DNA from 2 places in the Paenibacillus sp. FA6 genome. Region 1 is predicted to be linked to the other one. Evidence: riboswitches for the same ligand, from Rfam matches in the RefSeq annotation. Region 1 holds a riboswitch; the other holds the start of a gene.
What was found. Region 1 has a riboswitch for cyclic di-AMP ahead of ACP8HI_RS22325 (ubiquitin-like domain-containing protein). Riboswitches for the same ligand answer to the same signal wherever they lie in the genome.
Positions count from the first base shown of each region.

Region 2: another riboswitch for cyclic di-AMP. It lies ahead of ACP8HI_RS15950 (TrkH family potassium uptake protein); the one in region 1 lies ahead of ACP8HI_RS22325 (ubiquitin-like domain-containing protein).

Region 1 is NZ_CP188820.1:4,907,541-4,912,378, reverse strand. It holds gene ACP8HI_RS22335 (HD domain-containing protein) at 1-1,145, shown strand, start outside; gene ACP8HI_RS22330 (TatD family hydrolase) at 1,211-1,981, shown strand; cyclic di-AMP (ydaO/yuaA leader) riboswitch at 2,183-2,395, shown strand; gene ACP8HI_RS22325 (ubiquitin-like domain-containing protein) at 2,659-3,825, shown strand; gene rnmV (ribonuclease M5) at 3,948-4,490, shown strand; gene rsmA (16S rRNA (adenine(1518)-N(6)/adenine(1519)-N(6))-dimethyltransferase RsmA) at 4,498-4,838, shown strand, end outside.
Region 2 is NZ_CP188820.1:3,407,499-3,412,336, reverse strand. It holds gene uvrC (excinuclease ABC subunit UvrC) at 1-617, shown strand, start outside; gene ACP8HI_RS15955 (CPBP family intramembrane glutamic endopeptidase) at 589-2,229, opposite strand; cyclic di-AMP (ydaO/yuaA leader) riboswitch at 2,475-2,618, shown strand; gene ACP8HI_RS15950 (TrkH family potassium uptake protein) at 2,680-4,020, shown strand; gene ACP8HI_RS15945 (potassium channel family protein) at 4,061-4,729, shown strand; gene ACP8HI_RS15940 (LysR family transcriptional regulator) at 4,774-4,838, opposite strand, start outside.

The sequences.
Region 1 (4,838 bases):
ATTTGACATTTCATGGAGCAGAACATAGCCGATTCTCACATTCACTGGGCGTATATGAAATTACTAGACAAATTATTGCATTATTTGAAAGAAATAATTATTCTGATTGGCCGAAGGAAGAGAAATTAGTCACACTTTGTGCTGCGCTACTTCATGATGTCGGACACGGACCATTCTCTCATTCTATAGAAGAAGCCTTTCATATGAATCATGAAGAATGGACAGTTCGCATTATTATGGGAGATACGCAAATACATGACATCTTAAGTCAGGTTGAGCCCGGATTTCCAGAAAGGGTTGCCTCTGTTATTGGAAAAACCTACCATAAACCGATTGTTGTCAATCTCGTATCCAGCGCACTTGATGCGGATCGTATGGATTATTTGTTACGTGATGCATACTATACTGGTGTGAATTACGGTACAATCGATGTCGATCGAATTATACGAATGTTAAGACCTCATCAAGGACGAATCGTAGTGAAGGAATCAGGAATGCACGCCGTTGAAGATTATCTTATGGCAAGATACCAGATGTATTGGCAAGTGTATTTCCATCCTGTGACGCGTAGCTCAGAGATCATTCTTAGGCTTATATTTCAACGTGCTAAGGAGTTATATATTAGTGGGTATTATTTTGAATTTATGATGAAGCCATTGGTTAGTTTATTCAAAGATGAAGTGACTGTTGAGCAGTATTTGAAATTAGATGAGGCTCTTATTCAGACTGCATTTATGCAGTGGAGCACGGAGAAGGATCCCATACTTAGCGAGCTTTGTAGTCGATTCATGCATCGCAGACTGTATAAATATGTAGAGTTGGAGCCGCTGGATAGAGATATGATTCATGAGATTCGTGATCAGTTCTATCAAAGCGGACTGGATCCGAAATATGATCTAATTATTGATTCTCCAAGTGATCTTCCTTATGATGTATTTCACTCGGGTGATGAAGCTAGTCAGAAGCAAATCATACTACTAGATCGACAAGGAAAACTAATGGAAATATCTGAAGTGTCGGATATTGTACGGTCCATAAGTGGTCTCCAACGTGGTAAGTTCCGCCTATATTACCCTGAACAGAAGATCGAGGCTGCCTTATCGTCGTTTTCCCCTTCTGTTGCCCGTATTTTCAAAGATAATTGAGGTTCAGAACCAATAGCAGTATTTGTAAAAAAATAAAAGTGAGAGTTCAAAAAGGAGATTTTATAATGATGTTGTTCGACACACATACGCATCTAGACGCCCCACAATTCGACGAAGACCGTGAAGAGGTTATTGCACGGGCAGTTGAAGATGGCGTAGGCAAAATGATCAATATTGGCTTTAACAGGGAGACGATCCCGTCAACGATGGAATTGGCTGAGAAATATGATTTTATCTATGCGGCAGTAGGGTGGCATCCAGTAGATGCGATAACGATGAAAGAGGGAGATATGGAATGGATTGCCTCCCTTTGTAAACATGATAAAGTCGTAGCCATTGGCGAGATCGGATTGGACTATTATTGGGATACATCACCTAAGGATATACAACAACAGGTACTCCGCCAGCAAATTGGACTAGCTCGTGAATTAAAGATGCCGATTGTGATTCATAATCGAGATGCGCATGAAGATATCGTTAGAATTCTGCGCGAGGAAAAGGCAAGTGAGGTTGGGGGTGTAATGCACTCTTTTTCTGGTAGTTGGGAAACTGCAAAAATTTGTCTTGATATGGGATTTCATTTGTCATTTGGTGGTCCGATTACATTCAAGAATGCCAAACAACCAAAAGAGGTATTAGCCCAAGTGCCAATGGACCGATTATTGATCGAAACGGACGCCCCTTATCTTACCCCACATCCATTTCGCGGGAAGAGAAATGAGTCGGCTCATGTGAGACTAGTAGCTGAGGCAGCTGCTCAAATTAAAGGTGTTGAAATCGAGGAAATTGCTCAAATAACCACCAAAAATGCCCTGTATTTATTTGGTATATCGTGAAAGAGTGAGCAAACTAGCTGAAAGAGTGAGATCGGACGACTTAATCATGCCTTATCGTTGTGTAAAGAGCGAATATTACAAAAATTTAACCATTTATTCAGAAATTTGTGGTTGATTGATGCTTTACAACATGCATCGAAACGCGATATCATCTTTTCAGTGATATAAGCTGATCGCAAATCGATAGCTTATTATTTTCTTGAACCAGTCTCGCTAAATCTCCGGACGTTTGGAGAACGGGGGAACCAATATGACCCATCAAGATTGTACGTGGTAAAGGTCATATTTGATTTCTTTTATTGGGTCTTTGGGGTGAATTCAAGGGCAGTCGCCATGAGCGGTTGACCTAAGATCGGGCAACTCTCTTTTGCCCAAACCCGACAGCTAACCTCGTAAGCGCATATGAAGAGAGGCAAACTCGTGCATGTATTTCCATTATTCAGACATGGGAAAGCCACGAAAGAGTTCCTCTAACTCTTTCTTTAGGCTTCTTTTTTGAATAAAGACAAAATTGTCATCATATCCTTATTTATTAGGGGGTGACAATCATGACGAGCAGACCGGTACATGATGCAGGATAGATATTGTTTTAGTATCCTGAACAAATTTAATTATAGTCGCGTCAATTACACATATGGTTTTTTTCAGACGGCGAGGCTATGAAGGAGGATCGGAAAGTGGGCATTTTTAAAGAAGAAACCCATGATTCATCATCATCCAGCATGACTTACGCAACACGTTGGAAGCATGAAAGTTTAAGTAAGATCTCAGTTGCAGCTATTGCCCTTATAGCGATTACCCTGACCGTTCTATTGTTTGTCAGCATTCAAGAACGCAAACAAGTGTATTTAGTGATTGATGGACATGTGAGTGCTGTAGAAACCCATCATGCTATGTTACAGGAAATGCTGAATGAGCAAGCTGTTATGCTAAGACCGGAAGATAAGGTCTCCGTGTCATTGAACAGCTCGCTTAAAGACGGCGATAAAGTTCATATTCAACGTGCTGTCGAGATTAATGTAACAGCCGATGGTCAGTCGGTTACTCGGTTCATTACGCAAGGGACTGTTAAAGATGCTGTTAAGCAACTAGGCATTACTTTGGATGTACACGACAAAGTATTTCCCGAATTGAATACAAAGATCACAGATAAGTTGGACATTAAGGTTGTCCGGATAAACAAACAGATTGTAGAGCGTGTAGAAGCAATCCCCTTTCGAGTCATCAAGACTTCCGATCCAACGATTGTGAAAGGAAACGTCAAGGTGGTACAGAATGGACAGTCTGGGGCAATAGTCCAACAGATCGAGAAAATATATCAAGATGGACAATTTGTAACGATGAGCCTGGTTGGCCAAGTAGTAAAGAGCCAAGTACAGGATCAAATTGTTGCTGTAGGTACGAAGGTAGAGCAGCCCAAGCCGATCGTCTTAGCATCTACGGTGGCAAGTAATAAGACTAGCAAGAAGGCTAAGGTTACGAATGTAAGTAAAGAGAATAATCAAGCTAGCAAGGCTGGCGTTGATTTTAAGTATAAAAAGGTGCTTAAGAATGTGTCTATGACGGCGTACTCTTCAGAAGAACCAGGTATAGGAACACGAACTGCATCAGGCACACGTGTAACGGAAGGTCGTACGATTGCAGTGGATACTAGTGTCATTCCTATGGGATGGTGGGTATACATCGAAGGCATTGGCTTCCGGCGTGCAGAAGATACAGGTGGTGCGATCAAAGGCAACAAGATCGATGTATATTATGACTCATTGCAGAATGCTCGTAATTTCGGTCGTAAGAACGGAAGAACGATATATGTGATCGGGCCCGTTAAGCCTGAACTGAACTAAACTGTTTTACAACAGCTTTCTATTCCTATACTATTAAGGTCATAATGGAAGCCATACTAAAGAAGGGGATTAATCCTCTTCTTTTTGTTGTTGTGATACTAGCCCTGAAGGGAAGAATCGTTATGATCAAAGAAATCATTGTCGTGGAAGGTCGCGATGATACGACAGCAATTAAGAGGGCCGTAGAGGCGGATACGATCGAGACCGGTGGTTCTGCTATTAATGCACGTACGATACAGCGGATTGCATTAGCACAAGAGCGCAGAGGGGTTATTATATTCACTGACCCTGATCATGCAGGTGAACGGATTCGTAAGATCATATCCAACAAAGTAAAGGGCTGTAAGCATGCCTTCATTCCTGAAGCGGATGCGACGCGTAGAGGAGACGTTGGGGTGGAGAATGCATCACCTGAAGCGATCCGACATGCACTAGCTCGAGTACATACCTCTTATGAGGGTTCGCAGAGTATGATTGACATGGAGGATCTGATGCAAGCAGGGCTAATGGTTCACCCTGATGCATCTGCCCGCAGAATGGAAATGGGTAACATACTTGGAATTGGGTATTGTAATGGCAAGCAATTTCTGAAGCGTCTCGCTATATTTCAAATTACGCGTGATGAATTCGTTAGTGCCCTCACCCAAATTGAAGAGGGAGGTTAAGGATCAGATGAATGACATAGATAGCATCGCAACACCAAAGCGAACGAAGGATATTATAAGACGGCATGGTTTCTCTTTTAAGAAGAGTTTGGGCCAGAACTTTCTGATTGATCAGAATATACTGAATAATATTGTTGATGCAGCAGAGCTGGATGGAACGAAAGGGGCACTGGAGATTGGCCCCGGAATTGGGGCTCTCACAGAAAAGCTCGCACAGAATGCAGGTACAGTAACTGCTGTGGAAATTGACAGACGTCTTATTCCGATATTGAAAGAAGTGTTGGAGCCGTATCCGCATGTTCATGTTGAACAGGCAGATGTGCTTAAAGTTGATTTAAAAGCGTTGTT
Region 2 (4,838 bases), 1.5 Mb from region 1:
ATATTCAAGGAACCAATCCTGTATCTGCCATGATTGTATTTATTGATGGTAAGCCTGAGAAGAAAGAATATAGAAAGTACAAAATTCGTACGGTCGCGGGTCCAGATGATTACAATACGATGCGTGAGGTCATTCGTCGTCGCTATGAGCGTGTATTGAAGGAGAACTTAGAGATGCCAGACCTAATCGTTGTAGATGGTGGAAAAGGGCAAATCTCGGTGGCTGTGGATGTGCTACAGAATGAATTAGGATTATTTATACCTGTGTGTGGGCTAGTGAAGGACGTGAAGCATAGAACTTCACAGCTAATGATAGGTGATCCGGCTGAAACGATTCATCTTCCACGCGATAGCCAGGAATTCTATCTTTTACAGAGGATTCAAGATGAGGTACATCGCTTTGCCATTACCTTTCACCGTGAACAGAGGGGCAAATCGATGGTTACTTCGCAGCTCGATGCCATTCCAGGCGTGGGAGATAAGCGCCGTAAGCTTCTGCTGAAGCATTTCGGTTCACTCAAAAAAATAAGAGAGGCCAGTGTCGAAGACTTCCGGTCTCTCTCGATAGGCGAGAAGCTCGCCTCACAAATTATTGCAGCACTTCAGGAGGAGTCATAACATAAGGCTTCTCTTTTTTCATGGAGTGAACAATGTAAATGACGTAAGCGACGATGAATGGCATGATCATAGAAACAACTCCAGCTATGATGTTCGTGGTGTCACCTAGTGTGAATAGGCTGAACCCCATAAGGATGCTATTAAACACAACATGACTGAACATGACAGCGATATAGCCATAGCGTAAAAAGATGAAACTGAAGAGTAGTCCGATGATAATAAGCTCTATTGGCCGTGAAATGACGGGGTAAATCGGATAAAGCGTATGACCGAATGCCCAGATGATGGATGGAATCAGGCAGGCCACAAATGTATTCTTGACAAGCTTCTTCATCATCTTTATGCCGAATAAACGATAAACAGCTTCCTCGGAAATTCCAGCCACCCATGCTAATAATGGCAACATCCAGGGATAGATCATGTTGATAGGAGACTGCGTTGCATCTGTCGTGGACCAACTATGGATCGTTAGATCAAGAGTGAAATAAATAATGGATTGTATTCCTAACAATATTAATGCCCATAAATACCCAACGAGCATGCTGTGGAGTACATAATGTCCATAACCTGTTTCTTTCCAGCGTGGCCACGGATTAAGATCTGCTTCCTTTCTCCATAAGCCATCTCCGCCTACAAGCGAGAAGTACAGTAACGCAGCCATGACCAGAGTGAGAGCCCCTTGTACGATCAATCCGATGATTAGATTGGGTCCTGTAACTCCTTGCGCTTCCAATGCAGGCAACATATTTAGTGTGCTCAACATGGATACAATGAAATAAAAGGAACTCAGAAAGATACCTCTTACAAAAGAAGTATGTCTTCTAGTTAATGCACTGTAAACGATAGCGAGTATACCCAGCACTAGAGTCAGAAGCCCGTATCCAAGGAAAGTCATCCAGAGTGCTTTCGTATGTTCATTGTTCACATACGAAGTATGCTCTTCTGGAACTGAAAATGAAGGTTGGAAGGATAGTATTTGCTCAGATCCAAAGGTGAAATTAAACTGTAATTCAGCATTACCGATCATCGTAGTTGAATCAGCATATGTAAGGTGTGACTCTTTATTCGGAACGATGTGGAAATCACTTGGATTATAGCCTGATTTACTCAGCCATTGTGCAGCAAGAGCCTCTTGATCTCTTGGGTTCATAGAAATTTCTATTGGCGGTGCGGTAAGAGCTCTTTCTTGAGCAAAAGCTACGACTTCACCTGTGTTCATATGTACATCAATATTGAAGGGTTTAGTTGAATCGAATACCTCCAAGCGGACACGATATACATCATATGGATATTTACTTGTGAAAGTTTCGTTATATTTCTTTACGAGTTTCTCTTTGGCAAGATAACCATATAATTCTGAGTGAGATTGGTATGTGACGAGACTTTCTTGAGAAGATAATACCTGAAGTTGAAGTTGTGATTCAGCATATTGTGTTGCAACTTCTCTTGCTCGTTCCTTACTGATTAAATCACTGCTTTGTTGCTCCAATGTATCTGAAGCTGTACTAGGAAAAACTTGCACAATCATGAATAGAAGCAGACCGATAGCGGCGAGAATACCCAAAACCTTATAGTTGGCTTTCAGTTTCAAAGGTTGCCCTAAAGAATTCATTCATTCCCCTCCCAAATTTTTATATAGCCATTAGAATAACGTAAACATAGCATAGGTTCAAGTTGTTAATCCAGTAACTGTAAGATAAAAATACGAAAACATGATAAAAGCGAAGATAATAACATATAAACAGAGAGAATGACCCTTGGAGAACGTTCCTTATGCTCTTTTAAGGTTATATTGAATCATTTATACGAAAAGGAACTTTGTACAGTTTGTAAATAAGGATTATAATCGTGATGCAAATTAAAAATGCGCCGAATTTTCATATGAAATACGGGGGAACCATTGTATTAATGGGGTGAATTTCGTTATTTGTTTATCGAATAGGGCAACCTGTGCATGCCCGAATCCGTCAGCTAACCTCGTAGGCGATATGCTATCAGGAACCAACCCGAGAGGCATTGGATTTCCAGTGCTTTTTTTGTTGGCTTCAAAGGGGTGAAAGTATTGAAATTGAAGTTGAGTTGGATCAGATTAGCCCCTCCGCAAATTCTAGTATTGGGTTTCGCCAGTATTATTATGTTAGGAGCTTTGCTACTTACGTTACCTATCTCTAATGCAACAGGTAAGTCGCTAGCTTTTATTGATGCATTATTTACCGCTACATCAGCTACCTGCGTAACAGGGTTGGTAGTTAAGGATACAGGAATATTTTTTAGTACATTTGGTCAAATTGTCATTATTGTACTCATTCAAGTGGGTGGTATTGGATTTATGACGATGGCGACGATGTTCTCATTTGCTCTAAAAAGGAAGATTTCGCTTCGGGATCGATTACTACTGCAAGAAGCGATGAATCAGAACACAATGGAAGGTATAGTACGTTTGATCCGAAAAGTATTATTATTCTCATTCGTTATAGAAGGTACTGCAGCCATTATGTTGACCAGTCGTTGGGCATTTGACATGCCTTTTGGAAAAGCTTTATACTTTGGAATTTTTCATGCGATTTCTATGTTTAACAATGCTGGTTTCGATCTATTCGGTAATTTCCACAGCCTCACAGGTTCAGTATATGACCCTATAGTGAATTTTGTAGTTATGTTCCTGATTGTGTCAGGTGGGATTGGATTTATTGTGTTATCTGATATTGTAGATTTTCGAAGAACACGAAGATTATCACTGCACTCTAAAGTTGTGCTGTCCATGACAACATTCCTGATCTTATTCGGAGCGATCATTATATATGTTTTCGAATTTTCAAATTCAAAAACATTGGGACCGTTGCATGGAGGAGGAAAGATTCTCAGTTCCTTTTTTCAATCAGTTTCGACACGTACAGCTGGAGCCAACACCATTGCTATTGGAGATATGCGACAGGCTTCTCAATTTTTCATGGTTATACTTATGTTCATTGGTGCTTCGCCAGGATCTACTGGAGGTGGGATCAAGACCACGACGTTTACAATCATTATTGGAGCCGTTATTGCGATGTTACGTGGCCGAGATGATATTGTGATGTTCCGCTACCGACTTGCACAAGAACGGATATTCAAAGCTCTGACGATTACATTACTTTCACTTTTGCTCATCATAGGTGTAGTCATGGTACTCTCCACGACAGAAGATAGTAGTTTCTTAATGATATTATTCGAGACCACATCTGCCTTCGGTACGGTAGGGTTATCGATGGGATTAACAACACAACTAACTTTTACAGGGAAAATACTTATTATCTTTACGATGTTTGCTGGTCGTCTAGGGCTGATTACACTTGCTTATGCACTAGGACCAAAGAAAGGGAAAGAATTATACCGTCATCCTGAGGGTAAAGTTATCATTGGATAAATAAGAAATTGAAGTATGAAAAAGGAGTACGCGGATAAAAATGAAAAAACAGCAGTTTGTTGTTATTGGGTTAGGGCGGTTTGGATCGGCAGTAGCACTTGAACTTATGGCACTAAACTATGAAGTGCTAGGTATTGATAGAAATGAAGAGATTGTAAGTAATATGAGTGAATTACTCACGTACGCTGTTGTAGCTGATGCCTCAGATGAAGAGGTACTGAAATCGCTAGGTGTTCGTAATTTTGATTGTGGGATTGTAGCTATTGGAGACGATATCCAAATGAGTATTCTTGCGACGATCATATTAAAGGAATTAGGGGTATCTAAGGTTATAGCTAAAGCGATATCTGTTCTGCATGGGAGAGCGCTTGAGAAACTTGGAGTAGATCGGATCGTATACCCGGAGCGGGATATGGGCATACGGGTTGCACATCAATTGGTTACTCCCAATCTGTTGGATTATATTGAACTTTCGAAAGATTACAGTATTGTAGAGATTAAAGTTCCAGCCCGGCTTGATGGGAAGGCATTGGCGGAAATAAACACGCGTGTGAGATTTAGCTGTAGTATCGTAGCCTTGTATAGGGCAAATGGAATTATTATAGCTCCTACCGCTATGGATCAGCTTCGGACAGATGATATTATGGTTATTATCGGGTCTAACGAGAATATAGCACAGTTGGAGAGTGAACTAATGAATGACAATTAAATGAATTGGGATAAACCCAGAATCTGATGTAATGGATTCTGGGTTCATTGGTACAGGATAGATGAGTTGAATAATGATGTCGTTTCTACAGTCCATTGTTGGGCAGCCT